2 linked regions of the Rhizobium sp. SSA_523 genome follow. The protein of the gene in region 1 interacts with the protein of each later gene in a pairwise test. Links are inferred from orthologs where the notes say so. Each region holds a gene or a part of one and is shown in the gene's direction. Other genes may lie near its edges.

Region 1 (8,481 bases):
GACGAGATCTTCCGCACCGACGATGTCCGCACCGGCTGCCTTGGCTTCATCGGCCTTGGCGCCACGCGCGAAGACGGCGACGCGAACGTCGCGGCCCGTGCCGTTCGGCAGGTTGACGACGCCGCGAACCATCTGGTCGGCGTGGCGCGGGTCGACGCCGAGATTCATCGCGATTTCGACGGTCTCGTCGAATTTCGCGGTGGCGCGGTCCTTGACCAGCGAGATCGCTTCGGTAAGGGCGACGAGCTTTGTCGGATCAATGCCTTCGCGGCTCTTCTGAATACGCTTTGCAAGCTTTGCCATGATCAAGCCACCACTTCCAGGCCCATGGAGCGGGCAGAGCCCTCAACCATCAGCATTGCGCCTTCGACGTCTGCCGCGTTCAGATCCTTCATCTTGGCTTCGGCGATCGCACGGACCTGAGCCTTGGTGATGGTGCCGGCCTTGGCGCCCTTGCCAGGCGTCTTGGAACCGGACTGGATCTTCGCTTCCTTCTTCAGCCAGTAGGTGACCGGCGGCTGCTTCATGGCGAAGGTGAAGGACTTGTCCTGGAAATAGGTGATGACGACCGGGATCGGCATGCCCTTTTCCATTTCCTGCGTGGCTGCATTGAACGCCTTGCAGAATTCCATGATGTTGATGCCACGCTGACCAAGTGCGGGGCCGATCGGCGGGGACGGGTTTGCCGATCCTGCCTTGACCTGCAGCTTGAGCTGGCCTGCGACTTTCTTAGCCATTTCTCTGCCTTTCTGTTCAGACCGGTTGCCCGGTCGAAATGCCGACCGGTGACGGTCGGCGGCTGCGGTTGCGTGGTCTGGTCTCTAGCGCCCGGCTACAGGCAGACCTCCCACGCGGATTGGGGCAAGCCCCGCGCTCAGACCTTTTCGACCTGTGCGTATTCCAGCTCGACCGGCGTTGCGCGGCCGAAAATGGAGACTTCGACCTTGAGGCGCGAACGCTCCTCGTCCACATCCTGAACGATGCCGTTGAAGGATGCGAAGGGGCCGTCGGAGACCCGAACCTGCTCGCCGATCTCATAGGAAATCGAGGACTTCGGCCGCTCGACACCTTCCTGGACCTGACCGAGAATGCGGTCGGCCTCGAAGTCGGGGATCGGTACCGGCTTGCTGTCCGAACCGAGGAACCCGGTGACCTTCGGCGTGTTCTTGATCAGGTGATAGGCTTCGTCGGTCAGATTGGCGCGAACAAGGACATAGCCGGGGAAGAACTTCCGCTCGCTGTCCACCTTGCGTCCGCGACGCACCTCAACCACCTTTTCAGTGGGAACGAGGATCTTCTCGAACAAATGCTCCAAGCCCTTCTGGCGAGCCTTGTTCTCGATATCCTCGGCAACCTTCTTTTCAAAATTCGAATACGCGTGGACGATGTACCAACGTGCCGCCATTTTCATCTCCACAGATGTCAGATGCTGAAATTCAGCACGAGGCCGATGAGCCAGCCGATCAGCTGGTCCGCGGCGAAGAAAAACAGAGCGGCGAAAATCACCATCACAAGAACCATGGCCGTGGAGATCATCGTCTCACGACGCGACGGCCAGGTCACTTTCGACGTCTCGGCGCGAACCTGCTGCAGAAACGTAAATGGATTGGTCTTGGATGCCATATCTGCCCACGCGATTACGGCACGTAAAGCTGAAAAGGTCAGCCCCACGCACCGCGTGTCTGTTTCACCCTACATAAACGCCGGAACTGCCTTTCACAAGAGCAAAATCGGCATTCTGCGATTTTTGCCGCCAATGGCGGTCCATCCCTATCACGTCTCCATGAAGATCACATGTCGTCGCTATGGTAATGGCAGGGGCAGAGGGGCTCGAACCCCCGACCTGCGGTTTTGGAGACCGCCGCTCTACCAACTGAGCTATACCCCTTCAGATCCTTGGAACAACAGTCTGCCGCGTTCCAAGCATGGCGCTCCCTTTAAGATGGGTTGGCGGGCTTGGCAAGTCTATTTCGACAGGCGGACGCGAATTTCCGTCAGCCTGTGGAAGATGTTAGCGCGCTTTCTTCGCTTCCCTGGGCTGCAGGGCGCAATCACGGTTGGCGCCCGTGCCCGGCGCGTTCTCGAAGGTGCAGCGGGTCTCCGGCGGCCGGCCGCAGATCCTGTCCAGCGCCTTGAAACCGACACAGCGGCCATCGGGCCCTCGATAGCCCGGCCCGCCCTTGCATCCGCAACCGGTACAGGACGGCCGCTCCGGACAGGCCGCAAAGGCAGGCGCCGGATCGCCGATCGGCATCAGGCTGCAGGCGAGCAGGATCAGAGGCCCGGCGGCGAATCGCGCCCAGGCAATGTTCGCGCCGATGGGTCGCCCTGCTCCGATCCGCTTCATGTTTCCGTCGGAACCAGACATGTCCCCTCGCTCACGGCTTCATCGACAGGGCGCAGCCTTCGTGCATTTCTTTGAAAACGAAAAGGCCCCGCCATATCCGGCGAGGCCTTTATCTTGAGACGTTGAGCAGGAGGAGACCCCCTCGCCCAGCCGGCAATTATTCGATGATCGAAGCAAGCGTCGGCAGCTTTCGGCTCGTCGCCCAAAGCTGCCGAGATTGCCTTACTCGACGATCGAAGCGACGATGCCGGCGCCGACGGTACGGCCACCTTCGCGGATAGCGAAGCGCAGCTTTTCTTCCATCGCGATCGGAACGATCAGCTCGACGTCAACGGTCACGTTGTCGCCAGGCATAACCATTTCCGTGCCTTCCGGAAGCGTCACGATGCCCGTCACGTCCGTCGTGCGGAAGTAGAACTGCGGACGGTAGTTCGTGAAGAACGGCGTATGACGGCCGCCTTCTTCCTTCGTCAGGATGTAGGCTTCGGCCTTGAACTTCTTGTGCGGCTTGACAGTGCCCGGCTTGCACAGGATCTGGCCACGCTCGACGCCGTCACGGTTCACACCGCGGATCAGCGCGCCGATGTTGTCGCCGGCCTGGCCCTGGTCGAGCAGCTTGCGGAACATTTCAACGCCGGTCACCGTCGTCTTGGAGGTGGCGCGGATGCCGACGATCTCGACTTCTTCGCCAACCTTGACGATACCACGCTCGACGCGACCCGTCACAACCGTACCACGACCCGAGATCGAGAACACGTCTTCGATCGGCATCAGGAACGGCTGGTCGATCGGACGCTCAGGCGTCGGGATGTAGGCGTCAACCTGGGCCATCAGTTCGCGAACAGCGTCTTCGCCGATGGTCTTGTTGCTGTCTTCGAGAGCGGCGAGAGCCGAGCCCTTGACAACCGGAACATCGTCGCCCGGGAAATCGTAGGACGACAGGAGTTCGCGCACTTCCAGCTCGACGAGCTCGAGAAGCTCGGCGTCGTCAACCTGGTCGACCTTGTTCAGGAACACGACCAGAGCCGGAACGCCAACCTGGCGGGCGAGCAGGATGTGCTCGCGCGTCTGCGGCATCGGGCCGTCAGCGGCAGAGCATACCAGGATCGCGCCGTCCATCTGCGCTGCACCGGTGATCATGTTCTTGACGTAGTCGGCGTGGCCGGGGCAGTCAACGTGGGCGTAGTGGCGGTTCGCCGTCTCGTATTCGACGTGTGCCGTCGAGATCGTGATGCCGCGGGCCTTCTCTTCCGGTGCAGCGTCGATCTGGTCATACGCCTTGAACTCACCGAAGAACTTGGTGATCGCTGCCGTCAGAGACGTCTTGCCATGGTCAACGTGGCCGATCGTGCCGATGTTCACATGCGGCTTGGTACGCTCAAACTTGCTCTTTGCCATTGATGCTTCCTGTGATCTTAAAGAATGGTGGATCCGCGGCTGCGGATTTGGTGTCGCCGTTTAAGGCTTTCGCGTGCGATACGCAAGACATAAATGCGACAGGGACAAGGAGGTGCCGACCGCCTCGAAGAGGGGATGGACGTCAGGTCAACCTGCTGACCTTCCAGGCTGAGAAAGACCGGCCTTAGAGAGAGTGGAGCGGGTAGCGGGAATCGAACCCGCGTATTCAGCTTGGAAGGCTGCTGCTCTACCATTGAGCTATACCCGCGGGGCTTGTCGGTCGAAGAGCAGAATGGTGGAGGGAGTTGGATTTGAACCAACGTAGGCTGAGCCAACGGATTTACAGTCCGTCCCCTTTAACCACTCGGGCATCCCTCCAGTATTCTGTCTGGACCGAAGACCAAGCTTGCGACCCGCGTCGTCCGCTGCAGTCACGGCGGCGTATATGACTGCGAGTTTCGCTGCTGTCAACACGAGGTCGGACGAAAATTTATGGAAAAAAGAATTCGCGTCATCCGCCTGTCATCTCCCTGCCCGGGGCTATGCCCGCTCCCGACGCGCGGCTATAAGACCCCATGAGCAAGAAAGAGCCGACAGACCCATCCGCCCGTGACAGCCACTATGCGACCCTGCGCCGCCAGGTTCGCGATGCCAAGCGCGAGCGCGGCGAAATCCCCACGCCGGGGCCTTCGAACCGCCGCGACAAGGCACGCGAAAAGGGCGCCTGGACGCCACCGCAGCTAGCGCCGGAACAGGTCTATCTCTACGGTCTTCACACGGTGCGGGCGGCGCTCGACAATCCGCAGCGAAAGCTCATCCGCCTGTCGGTCACGCAAAATGCGCTGGCCCGCCTGGATCTCGATCCGGCAAAGCCGCCCGCCTGCCCTGTGGATATTGTTTCGCCCCAGGACATCGACAGGATGCTCGGCCCCGATGCAATCCACCAGGGCGTCATGCTGGAAACCCGCCCGCTGCCCGTGCGCCGTCTGGAGGCCCTCAAGGACAGCCCTCTGTTGCTGGTTCTCGACCAGGTCACCGATCCGCACAATGTCGGCGCGATCATGCGATCGGCCGTGGCCTTCGGGGCCGGCGCCGTTATCACCACACAGCGCCACAGCCCGACCGAATCCGGCGTCCTGGCCAAATCGGCCTCCGGCGCACTGGAATTGATTCCCTATATCCAGGTGACCAATCTGTCCGATGCCCTGGGCGAGCTTCATCGACTGGGTTTCGCGACGATTGGTCTTGATTCGGAAGGTCCGGCACCGCTCGAAACGAGCCTTGCGGGAGAGCGCATTGCGCTCGTGCTGGGCTCGGAGGGCAAGGGCCTGCGCCAGAAGACGCGCGATACCGTGACGGCGCTGGCGCGGCTCGATATGCCGGGCGCGATCAAATCTCTCAACGTCTCCAATGCCGCCGCCATTGCGCTCTACGCCACCCGCCTGCATCTGACGCGAGCGGGCTGAGCGCCCGCTCCTCGCCGATAGCGGAAACCTTCGATTGGAAACTACGGGGCGAGCCGGGGGCGGGTCAGGGAGATTGGTCTGTTGATCGGCTGGACGCTGTGCGTCAGGTGAACCGGCGCAGACGTTCCGGCGGCAAGGGATCGCCCCCCGCGCAGATTTCGGCCGCATATTGCACGGCGCCGATCAGTTCCAGATCGAAGAGCGGCTTCGATATCACACCGAGCGTTCCCGGGACGCCGCCGGCAAGCGCTTCGGGATTGGCGGTCATGAACACCACGGTTATGCCCTTTTCGGCCAGGCTGCGGCCGATCTCGGGACCGGTTGGCCCATCCTGCAACTGAACATCGACAAAGGCCACGTCGCAATCATCCGATTGAGACAATGCGTCACGCCGATTCGCCGCAATACCGACCACCTCGTGGCCGAGAGCCAAGACCGCCTCCTCAATATGAAGCGCGATCAATAGCTGGTCTTCAACGACCAGAACCTTGCACACCATGGCCCCCTCATTTTCGCCAGTCCGCCTCAACGCGGCAATCAAGGAATGGTTCCTATTCCGCGGCAGCAACCAGCGAGATATTATGCGGCTCCTGACTGGTCATGATGGCGATGATCTCGGGCAGCGCCTTTTCGAACGCCTTGACGCAGTTGGGATCGAACTGGGATCCGGCTTTCTCGCGGATATGGCTGACAGCTTTGTCGACGCTCCAGGCAGGCTTGTAGGGACGCACCGTGGTCAGCGCATCGAAGCTGTCGGCAACGGCAACGATGCGGCCGGCCAGCGGGATGTCCTCGCCCTTCTTGCGCCTGGGATAGCCCTGCCCGTCCCAGCGTTCGTGATGGGCTTCGGCAATCTCCGCCGCCAATTGCAGCAGGCTCGATCGCGACTGACCGAGGATCTGGCTGCCGATCGAGGTGTGACACTGCATCTGGGAGCGCTCGCTCTCCGTATAGATTCCGCGCTTCAGGAGCACGTTATCGGGAATGCCGACCTTGCCGATATCATGCATGGGCGCCGCCAGACGGAGATCGGCGCAGGCTTCCGCTGAAAGACCGTAGGCCTTTGCGATGAGTTCCGAATAGGCGCCCACCCGCATCGTATGCAGGGCGGTTTCGGGATCCTTGTAGCTCGCCGCCAGCGTCAGCCGATAGATGATCTCCTGCTCCCGCTCACGCAATTCCTGCACCACCTTGTCAACTTCGCGCCGCAGCCAATCCGCCCGGTCCGCCAGCTGGTTCCGCGCATCCGTCAAGGCGGCGAGATTGCGGATGCGGGCACGAAATTCCAGCGGATTGACGGGCTTGGTCAGGAAGTCGATCGCCCCGGCATTGAGCGCCGACATGCGCGTCTGGGTATCGCCGTCGGCGGTGACGACCACGAAAGGCTTGTCACGATATTTCTCGAAGCGACGGATTTCCAGGAGGAGATCGACACCGTTATAGACAGGCATCTGGAAATCGATGACGCCGATGTCGAAGTCGAGTTCCGGCATTGCATGCAAGGCGTCTTCCGGGCTGATGAAGCCGACAGCCGAACAGCCTTCGACGGTTCCTGCGAGCTTCTTGAGCAGCGTCAGATTGGTTTTGTTGTCATCCACGACAAGTATTTTCATGGCGTTCCCCTTCACGCGGCCAGCATTTGCTTCACGGCATTCAATCGATCTGCGATGCGATCAAGATCTTCCGAGGTCGGTTCGGTCTGCCGCAGAGCCTGGCTTGCCTCTGCGACATCAGATAAGCCTACATTATCTGCCACTCCTTTAAGATTATGCAGCAGATGGTCGATATGGTCGCTTCGACCTTCGTTCAAGGACTGCCGCAGCTTCGTCAGGAGCTCGACGGCGTCGTCGAAGAAGGACTGCATCAGCTCGTCGAAGGCCTCCTCGCCCAGAATGGATGCGATTTCCTGCCGGCGGGCCTCCAGAGTTGGCGTCAAGCCGGCCGGCGATTGCTCGGACGTGTCGGACGGCGGCAGCGCTGCGGGGCGATCCGCTTGCGCTTGCGCGCCCATTTGGCTCTGCGGGATCTGCCTTTGGGTTTCCAGAAGCAGGCGATGCAGGGTGGCGATCGACAAAGGCTTGGCCTGGAAGCCGGCCATGCCGACATCGAGACACAATTGCCGGTCCTCTTCCGACGCATTGGCGGTCAAAGCGATGATCGGCGTATCGGCCGAAAGCCCGCCCGAGGCGCGGATCCGCCTGGTCGATTCAATTCCGTCCATGACCGGCATCTGCATATCCATCAGGATGAGGTCGAAGCGGTGAGCGCATGCCTCCCGCAGCGCGATCTCGCCATGTTCCGCCAGGACCACCTTCTGGCCGAGGTGCTGAAGATAGCCGAGGATCACCTGCTGATTGACCTTGTTGTCCTCCGCCACCAGGATCGTCATGGCGCGAAGGGAAGCGAGTTCTCCCGCCTGCGGCTGGGCCGGGGCCAGCACCGGCGGCGCCGTGGCCTCCACCGGCAGCTCGAACCAGAAGGTGCTGCCCTTGCCGAGCCGGCTGTCCACCCCGACGCGCCCGCCGAAGCGATCGATGATCTCCTTGCAGATGGTCAGGCCGAGGCCCGTGCCGCCATATTTGCGATTGATGCTGGCATCGACCTGCGAGAAGGGCCGGAAGAGCTTCGCCTTGCCCTCTTCGTCGATGCCGATGCCGGTATCCTCCACCTCGACCCGCAGCCAGAGCGCGGTCGGGCCGCGGAACTGGCGCAGACGCAGGGTGACCGTGCCCTGGCTGGTGAACTTCACGGCATTGCTCATCAGGTTGAGGATCACCTGGCGCAGGCGCGTCGGATCCGACAGGATATGGCGCGCCCGCCATTCGGACGGCAGATCCACGAGGATGCCTGTGCCTGCCTCCGTGGCCCTGCCCCGCATCATTTCGACGCTCGTTTCAGCAAGCATCAGCAGATCCACCGGACGCTGTTCAAGCTCCAGCTTGCCATGTTCGATCTTGGCATAATCCAGGATCTCGTTGATGATATCGAGGAGTGCCTCGCCCGAACGGCGGATGGTGCGGATGCGCAGGGCGGCTTCGGGCGACAGGCGCGTCAGCTCGAGAAGCTCGACCGTGCCGAGAATCGCGTTGAGCGGCGTGCGGATCTCGTGGCCCATGGTGGCCATGAACTGCGACTTCGCCCGGTTGCCCGCTTCGGCGGCCTGACAGGATGCCGTCATCTGCTCCGCCATCGCCTCGAGCCCGATTCCCGCCGCCTGCACGCTCTTCAACTGGCGCTGCAGGGTGAAGATCAGGAAGACCACGGACAGGA
Region 2 (8,608 bases), 420 kb from region 1 along the record:
CCGGTCTCGCCGGTGCGGATGCGAACGACTTCCTCGATATTGGACACGAAGATCTTGCCGTCGCCGATGCGCCCCGTCTGGGCTGCATTGCGGATGGCATCGATCACGGCGTCGACATTCTCGTCGGCCAGCACGACCTCAACCTTCACCTTCGGCAGGAAGTCCACGACATATTCGGCGCCCCGATAGAGCTCCGTATGTCCCTTCTGGCGCCCGAAGCCTTTGGCCTCGGTGACCGTGATACCCTGCAGTCCGACCTCTTGAAGCGCTTCCTTAACTTCATCCAGTTTGAAAGGCTTAATGATCGCTTCGATCTTTTTCATGAGAAAATGTCTCTCCGCTTCTCCCTTGGGAGCGGGCCTGAAGTCCCACCCGCCCGTCGTTATGCAGGTATTGTGCCAGTCGTCCCGGCCAGGCGCAGGAGAGGGGCAAAGCGCCCGAACCACCGCAATCCTTCTGATACCAAATGCGTTCGAAAAGCAGGCTATGGTTTTGCCGCGCGGCTGGCAAGAGCCTGCCCCTGCTGTCCCATCCTTGTTTTCGCGAATTCCGTTTTTCCAATGGAAACAGGCCATTATTTGGGCGAATGCCTAAAATGTAAACTCTCTATCCCCTGTTTATCCGCTTGTCTTTTGACCACGGCATGGTTTCAATACGCCCATGTCGGCACATGCAAAAATTCTGCTCACCCCTTCGGAAATGGCGTCGGTCGATGCGGCGGCAGCGGCATCCGGCCTGTCCTCCTTCGGCCTGATGGAACAGGCGGGCTTTGCGGTGGCCGCCGCCGCGCTTCGCCATTGTCCTGGCGCCAGCCGCTATATCCTCCTGTGCGGGCCGGGCAAGAATGGCGGCGATGGCTTTGTTGCAGCGCGCGCATTAGCGCAGTCCGGCGCCGTCACCGCCGTGCACGCACTTTCGGCATCCGGCGGCTGGAGCGGCGATGCCGAACTTGCCCGCCTGGCCTGTCCCTGTCCCTGCCTGCCGTTGGACGATTATCAGCCTCGGCCCGGCGATCTGGTGATCGACGCCCTGTTCGGCGCGGGCCTTTCGCGCGATGTGCCGCCGGCCGTGGCGGCGGCGATCGAGAGGGTGGAGGCGGCAGGACTGCCCGTCCTGTCGGTGGACCTGCCGTCAGGAGTGTGCGGGCTGACCGGCCAGGTGCGCGGCAAGGCCTTTGCCGCAGCCCGCAGCGTGACTTTCATGACGCGCAAGCCCGGCCATGTTCTGATGCCGGGCCGGGCGCTCTCGGGTGTCGTGGATGTGGCCGATATCGGCATTCCGGACCGCTTCCTGCACAGCCATGCCGGAGCGCTCCGGCTCAACGAGCCCGGGATCTGGCTGCCGCTGGTGCCGGAGCTGACGGGCGCTGCACACAAATACCGGCGGGGACATCTGGTCGTGTTCAGCGGCCCCGCCTCGCATACCGGCGCGGCCCGCCTGTCGGCAGCGGCCGGACTGGATGCCGGGGCGGGCCTTGTCACCATTGCCGCGCCGCAGGACAGTCTGGCGGTTCTGGCGCCGGCGCTGACGGCCATCATGCTGCGCCAGATCGATGACGAGAAGGCTTTATCCGACTGGCTGAGTGACGCCACGATCCACGCCTTCGTCATCGGCCCCGGTTTCGGGATCGGTGAAAAGGCGCGGCGTCTTACCGAAGCGGCTAGCGGCAAGCCTGTTGTGGTGGATGCGGATGCGATTACCGCTTTCGCCACCTGCCCGCAAAGGCTTTATGCCGCCTTTGCCGACACGGATTCGCCGAAGCTTGTGCTGACGCCCCATGAAGGCGAGTTCTCGCGCCTCTTTCCCGATATTGCCGATGCCGCCGACACAGGAAAGGTGGAGAAGGCAAGATCCGCTGCCGCACGCGCCGGCGCCATCATCGTCTACAAAGGCGCCGACACGGTGATTGCTGCGCCTGACGGGCGTGTGCTGATCAACGAGAATGCACCGCCCTTTCTGGCAACGGCCGGTTCCGGCGATGTCCTGGCCGGCATGATCGGCGCGCTTCTGGCTCAGGGCATGCCGAGTTTCGAAGCGGCCGCGGCCGCCGTCTGGCTGCATGGCGAGGCGGGGCAGGCAGCGGGCCCCAGCCTCACCGCCGAAACGCTGGTTCCTCATATCGCCGCGGCCCGGGCAAAGCTGGCGGCGATCCAGGCAGGGGAGAGGGGCGATTTGCCGCGACCGACGGCCGGCACGGTTGTTGCAAGACCTTTCTGACGCGCCGCCCGGTCGATTCCGCGACTAGTCGGCGAGGCGCTGCTGCAAAAGGCGTGCGCCGTTCGGCGCATTCACCTTGCCGCCGGAGATGAAGAAGGCAAAGACATCGCGCGGTTGCTTTTTCGGGCGATGATCGGCATCGATCCTTGCAAGATCCTCCGGGACAGAACCCGTCGCATAGCTGCGCAGCCGCTTGGCCCAGTGATCGATCTCCGGCTTCGGATAGCAGCTGGCGATCTCGTCCTCACCCTTTTGCAGCCGGGCATAGACGAAGTCGGCGGTCACATCGGCAAACATCGGATATTCGCCGTGATCGGCGCAGACGGCCGCCACCTCATGGCGCCGGAGGAGATCGATGAAAGCCGGGTCGCAGAAACTCGCATGGCGCGGCTCCACCACATGGCGGAGCGGCAGGCCGTCGAGTGTCTTTGGCAAAAGGGAGAGAAAGGCCTCGAAATCGTCCGGCTGGAAGGTCTTGGTGGCCATGAATTGCCACAGGATTGGGCCGAGATGCGGGCCGAGCTCGGCGATGCCCTGGTTGAGAAATTTCTCGATCGAGGGGCCGGCCTCCGCCAGCACCTTGCGGTTGGTGCAATAGCGGCTTGCCTTCAGCGAGAAGACGAAGCCTTCCGGCACTTCCGAGGCCCATTTGGCGAAGGTGGCGGGCTTCTGGCTGGAATAATAGGTGCCGTTCACCTCAATCGCCGCCAGTTCGCGCGATGCAAATTCCAGCTGCCGCTTCTTCGCCAGCCTGTCAGGGTAGAAGCTGCCCTCCCAGGGATCGAAGGTCCAGCCGCCAATTCCCGTGCGGATGATGCCCGATGCCGTCATGATCATTTCCCTTGATTGCCGCGGGCGGGGCCGTCGAAGCCGGATATCACTCCGCCGCCTGGATCTTCTTGATGGGGCGCCGTTCCAGAAGCTCCTTGAGGAATTGGCCGGTATAGGAGCGCTTCTCCTTGACCACATCCTCCGGAGTGCCGACCGCCACCACCTGACCGCCGCCGGTTCCGCCTTCGGGGCCGATGTCGATGATCCAGTCGGCCGTCTTGATGACTTCGAGATTGTGCTCGATGACCACCACCGAATTACCCTGGTTGACCAGTTCGTGAAGCATTTCCAGAAGCTTGGCAACGTCGTGGAAATGCAGACCGGTCGTCGGCTCGTCGAGGATATAGAGCGTGCGTCCGGTCGAGCGCTTGGACAGCTCCTTGGCGAGCTTGACGCGCTGCGCCTCGCCGCCCGAGAGCGTATTGGCCTGCTGGCCGACCTTGATATAGCCGAGGCCGACATCGAAGAGCGCCTGGAGCTTGTCGCGCACCGCCGGCACGGCCGAGAAGAATTCGACGCCTTCCTCCACCGTCATGTCGAGCACATCGGCGATCGATTTGCCCTTGAAGGTGACGTCGAGCGTCTCGCGATTGTAGCGCTTGCCATGGCAGACATCGCAGGTGACGTAGACATCCGGCAGGAAATGCATCTCGATCTTGATGACGCCGTCGCCCTGGCAGGCTTCGCAGCGGCCGCCCTTCACATTGAAGGAGAAGCGGCCGGGCTGATAGCCGCGCGCCTTGGCCTCCGGCAGGCCGGCAAACCAGTCCCGGATCGGCGTGAAGGCGCCGGTATAGGTGGCGGGATTGGAGCGGGGCGTGCGGCCGATCGGCGACTGATCGATATCGATGACCTTGTCGATGAATTCCAGCCCGTCGATCCGATCGTGATCGGCCGGGATTTCCCGGGCGCCCATCACACGGCGAGCCGCCGCCTTGTAGAGCGTTTCGATCAGAAAGGTGGACTTGCCGCCGCCCGAGACGCCGGTCACGGCGGTGAAGAGGCCGAGCGGCACGGAGGCCGTGACCGATTTCAGATTGTTGCCGCGCGCACCGACAACCTTGATCTCCTTGCCCTTCTTGGGCTTGCGCCGATCGGCGGGCACGGCCACGCCCCGTTCGCCGGAGAGGTACTGCCCCGTCAGCGATTTCGGATTGGCCATGATCTCCTGCGGCGTGCCGGCGGCCACCACCTGTCCGCCATGCACGCCGGCGGCCGGGCCGATATCGACGACGTAATCGGCGGTCAGGATGGCATCCTCGTCATGCTCGACGACCAGAACCGTATTGCCGATATCGCGCAGATGCTTCAGCGTGTCGAGCAGCCGCGCATTGTCGCGCTGGTGCAGACCGATCGACGGCTCGTCCAGCACGTAGAGCACGCCGGTGAGGCCGGAGCCGATCTGCGAGGCGAGCCGGATGCGTTGGCTTTCGCCACCCGAGAGCGTTCCCGAACTGCGCGACAGGCTGAGATAATCGAGGCCGACATCGTTGAGGAAGCGCAGCCGGTCGCGAATTTCCTTCAGGATGCGAACCGCGATCTCGTTCTGCTTGGCCGTCAGCGTATCCGGCAGCGCCTCGAACCAGTCGCGGGCGACCCTGATCGACATTTCGGTGACTTCGCCGATATGTTTCTTGCCGATCTTGACGGCCAGCGCCTCCGGCTTCAGGCGATAGCCCTTGCAGGCGGGGCAGGGCGCCGCGGACATGTAGCGCTCGATCTCCTCGCGCGCCCAGGCGCTGTCGGTCTCCTTCCAGCGCCGCTCGAGATTGGGCACGATGCCCTCGAAGGTCTTGGTCGTCTTGTAGGATCGGGCGCCGTCGGCATAGGAAAACTCGATCTTGTCCTCGGTCCCGCGCAGGATCGCGCTTCGCGCGCTTTCACTGAGCTTGGACCAGCGATCCGTCAGCTTGAAGCCATAGACTTTGCCGAGACCCTCAAGCGTCTGATTGTAGTAGGGCGATGTGGATTTGGCCCAGGGCGCAATTGCGCCATCCTTCAAGGTGCGCTCCGGCTCGGGGACGATCAGGTTCTCGTCGACCTTCTGCTGCGAGCCAAGCCCGTCGCAGGTCGGGCAGGCACCGAAGGGATTGTTGAAGGAAAACAGCCTTGGCTCGATCTCGGGAATGGTGAAGCCTGAGACCGGGCAGGCGAATTTTTCGGAAAACAGCACCCGCTCATGCGTCTCGTTCAGCGATTTATTGGCCGAACCGCCGGCCGCGGTTTCCTCCGGCGGCAGCGGCTTGTCGGCGTATTCCGCGACAGCCAGGCCATCGGCGAGCTTCAGGCAGGTCTCCAGGCTGTCGGCCAGGCGCGGTCCGATATCGCCGCGCACGACGATGCGGTCCACCACTACATCGATATCGTGCTTGTATTTCTTGTCGAGCGCCGGAGCCTCGGCGATCTCGTAGAACTGGCCATCCACCTTGACGCGCTGGAAGCCCTTCTTCATGAGCTCGGCGAGCTCCTTCTTGTACTCGCCCTTGCGGCCGCGCACCATCGGCGCAAGGATATATAGCCTCGTACCCTCCTCGAAAGCCAGGACGCGATCCACCATCTGGCTGACCGTCTGGCTCTCGATCGGCAGGCCGGTGGCGGGCGAATAGGGAATGCCGACCCGCGCGAAGAGAAGGCGCATGTAATCGTAGATTTCCGTCACCGTGCCGACCGTCGACCGCGGATTTTTCGAGGTCGTCTTCTGCTCGATCGAGATTGCCGGCGACAGGCCGTCGATCTGGTCGACATCCGGCTTCTGCATCATTTCCAGGAACTGACGCGCATAGGCCGAGAGGCTCTCGACATAGCGTCTCTGGCCCTCGGCATAGATCGTATCGAAGGCCAGCGAGGATTTTCCCGATCCGGACAGGCCGGTCATCACGATCAGGCTATTGCGGGGCAGATCGAGGTCGATGCCCTTGAGGTTATGCTCGCGGGCGCCGCGAATGGAAATCGTCTTCAGTTCGCTCATCGTGAAAGGCTCTTTGGGAGGACAAGCCCCTTATGTAGTGAATGCATGGCCGCTGTCGAGCCGCAGATGAGGGAAAGGAACAAGTGCCCGTTCCGTTCCATCCTTCCGCCCCGCCGCGCCGGATTGACAGGATCATAACGAGTTTATAGAACAAAGAAAGAACAAATTTGGCTGTGGATTACCGCTCCAACCTTTCCTGCCGGGAAGGGGGATGGGATACAGTGCCGATGAGTGACAATGCCAATGACGGCGCGCGGCAGCGGCCATGCGCAGGGCAAAAGACGAGGTGACGACATGGCTGGAAGCGTAAATAAGGTGATCCTGATCGGCAATGTGGGCGCGGATCCCGAAATCCGCCGCACCCAGGACGGTCGCCCGATCGCCAATCTCCGCATCGCGACCTCGGAAAGCTGGCGCGACCGCAATAGCGGCGAACGGCGTGAGAAGACGGAGTGGCACAATGTCGTCGTCTTCAACGAAGGCCTCTGCAAGGTGGTCGAGCAATATGTGAAGAAGGGCGCCAAGCTCTATATCGAAGGTGCGCTGCAGACCCGCAAATGGCAGGACCAGAACGGCAATGACCGCTATTCGACGGAAATCGTGCTGCAAGGCTTCAACTCCACGCTGACCATGTTGGATGGCCGCGGTGGCGGTGAGGGCCAGGGCATGGGCGGCGGTGGCGCCGGCTATGGCGGTGGACGCGGCGGCAGCAGCGGTGGCGGCGAATTCGGCGGCGGCTACGAGGATTACGATAGGCCGCAGCAGGGTTCCGGCCGCGGTAGCCAGCCCGCCGCTTCCGGCGGTTTTGCGCGCGACCTGGATGACGATATCCCGTTCTGATCGCGCCCCCGGCAAAGCCGGTCCATTCGGGCCAGGTCCGACCAGGCCCGGGTTCATCAGGGCCGCGTCCATCAGGGTGAAGTCCGGCGAAGCCGCATGCATCAAGACCGGGTTGATCGGAGCCGGCCTCTAGGTGTCGGTTCTTGATGAGTCGGGCGGACCAGGGTCCGGCCTCTCAACCGGCCTGTTGCAGCCGGCCTGTTTCAGGGGGGGGCCTGTCTCGGGTAAACTCTCTCGGGTAAACTCTCTCGGGTAAACTCTCTCGGGCAAACTTTCTCAGGCAAACCTTCTCAGGCAAGCCATCTCAGGCAGCATGCTCCAGGTGAAATGCTCCATGTGACCTGTCGCAGGTGACGCCTCTCAGGCGGCAGGTGAGGGGATCGGTGCCGCGCCGGCGCTTCTGTCCTGGAGCATGGCCACCAGCGCGTCCGATTGCGACAGGATGCCTGCAAGCTTGCCGCTCTCCCGCACCACGGGAAGGTCGTGCAAGCCGCCTTCCGCAAACAGGATGACGGCATCGGCCAGCGGTGTCTCCGGCCGAAGGGTGCGGACAGGCGCGGTCATGATGTCCTTGACGGTATCATTGGGCGCCGTGGCCCCGGACAGGATCAGCCGCAGGCGCTGCGCAATGTCGATACGCGGCTGGCCGGCCACCCAGCGGGGCTTGTGAAGGAAATCCGACTGCGTGACGATGCCGACGACTTCGGCCTTCTCATTGGTAACCGGCAGAGCCCGGAAGTGGTGGCGCCGCATCAGCTCATGCGCCTCGCGCAGGCTGGTATCCGGCCCGACCGCCACAACATCGCGCGACATGATGCTCTCACAGGTCACGTGAAGGGCACGCCGGCGATAGGAGCGCAATTCGGTGCGTCGCAGGATAGTCTCCAGATCGTCGCGGTCGATATCCAGATATTGATCGAAATCCTTCAGGACCTCATCGAGATCGGCAGGTTCGAAGCCGATGCGCGCCAGCGGCGCCGGATCGGAGGTTGCGTGGCGATTGACGGCCGGCTGCTGCCGGTGCGGGTAACTGCCGCGTGTCAGGCGGTGGTAAAGCATGGCGGAGACAAGCAGCAGCAGCGAATTGCCAAGCACCGGCCACAGCACGAAAGAGAGGCCGAGATCATGCACGGCGGGTCCGCCGACGACCGCGGTCAGGGCCACGGCGCCACCGGGCGGATGCAGGCAGCGGCAGGCGATCATCGCGGCGATAGCCAGCGACACCGCCAGCGCCGCCGCAAGGCTCTGGTCCGGCACCAGCCAGGTCACGGCCACGCCGACGGCTGCCGCAATGCCATTGCCGCCAAGAACCGACCATGGCTGCGCCAGCGGGCTGGCGGGCGCGGCAAACAGCAGGACGGCGGAGGCGCCCATGGGGGCGATGATCGCCGGAGAGATCTGTCCCTGCTGAACCGCCAGCGCTCCAAATGCGGCGGTCACGGCAATGCCGAGCAGGGCGCCGAGAGGGGCGCGGATGCGCTCCCGCAGGCTGAAGGCCTGGCTGGCCGGCAGGAGGCGACGAAAATCAAAGAACATGCGCAAAAGCTTCTTCCGGATGATGTCTGGTCTCGAGGGACAAAATTCGCTCAAGGCGTTGAGCGTGGCAGGATCTGGAGGGTGATATCAGAGAAACCCGTTCAGTTTGATCAGGGCCGCCGGTCTGTCCGAAACGCATTGAGGGGTGGCGACGCAGGAACGGGCCATTTGCAGCATATCCCCGCGGGCCGTGGCGGATTCTCCCTGTGAAGGCGT

Evidence for each region.
Region 2: the proteins of rlmB (region 1) and QTJ18_RS13280 interact in binary tests that used the Escherichia coli proteins (3 or more experiments, as listed by UniProt). The link is inferred for Rhizobium sp. SSA_523 from one-to-one orthologs.

What each region holds. Positions count from the first base shown.
Region 1 is NZ_CP129382.1:589,466-597,946, reverse strand. The notes cover bases 3,455-6,265. They hold rlmB (23S rRNA (guanosine(2251)-2'-O)-methyltransferase RlmB), read left to right. Parts: upstream 3,455-4,320; coding sequence 4,321-5,211; downstream 5,212-6,265. Other genes in these bases: QTJ18_RS11090 (HD-GYP domain-containing protein), read right to left, coding at 5,763-6,265; QTJ18_RS11095 (response regulator), read right to left, coding at 5,315-5,710; tuf (elongation factor Tu), read right to left, coding at 3,455-3,745. In the rest of the region: rplA (50S ribosomal protein L1), read right to left, coding at 1-303; rplK (50S ribosomal protein L11), read right to left, coding at 306-737; transcription termination/antitermination protein NusG, read right to left, coding at 875-1,405; preprotein translocase subunit SecE, read right to left, coding at 1,423-1,623; QTJ18_RS11120 (hypothetical protein), read right to left, coding at 2,012-2,368; more of tuf, read right to left, coding at 2,570-3,454; more of QTJ18_RS11090, read right to left, coding at 6,266-6,824; QTJ18_RS11085 (ATP-binding protein), read right to left, coding at 6,836-8,481. UniProt on the Escherichia coli protein: Specifically methylates the ribose of guanosine 2251 in 23S rRNA.
Region 2 is NZ_CP129382.1:1,004,010-1,012,617, reverse strand. Bases 1-2,938 are described here. They hold QTJ18_RS13280 (NAD(P)H-hydrate dehydratase), read left to right. Parts: upstream 1-660; coding sequence 661-2,217; downstream 2,218-2,938. Other genes in these bases: QTJ18_RS13275 (DUF72 domain-containing protein), read right to left, coding at 2,242-2,938; QTJ18_RS13285 (P-II family nitrogen regulator), read right to left, coding at 1-323. Also shown: more of QTJ18_RS13275, read right to left, coding at 2,939-3,048; excinuclease ABC subunit UvrA, read right to left, coding at 3,095-6,016; QTJ18_RS13265 (single-stranded DNA-binding protein), read left to right, coding at 6,311-6,856; QTJ18_RS13260 (HPP family protein), read right to left, coding at 7,217-8,392. UniProt on the Escherichia coli protein: Bifunctional enzyme that catalyzes the epimerization of the S- and R-forms of NAD(P)HX and the dehydration of the S-form of NAD(P)HX at the expense of ADP, which is converted to AMP.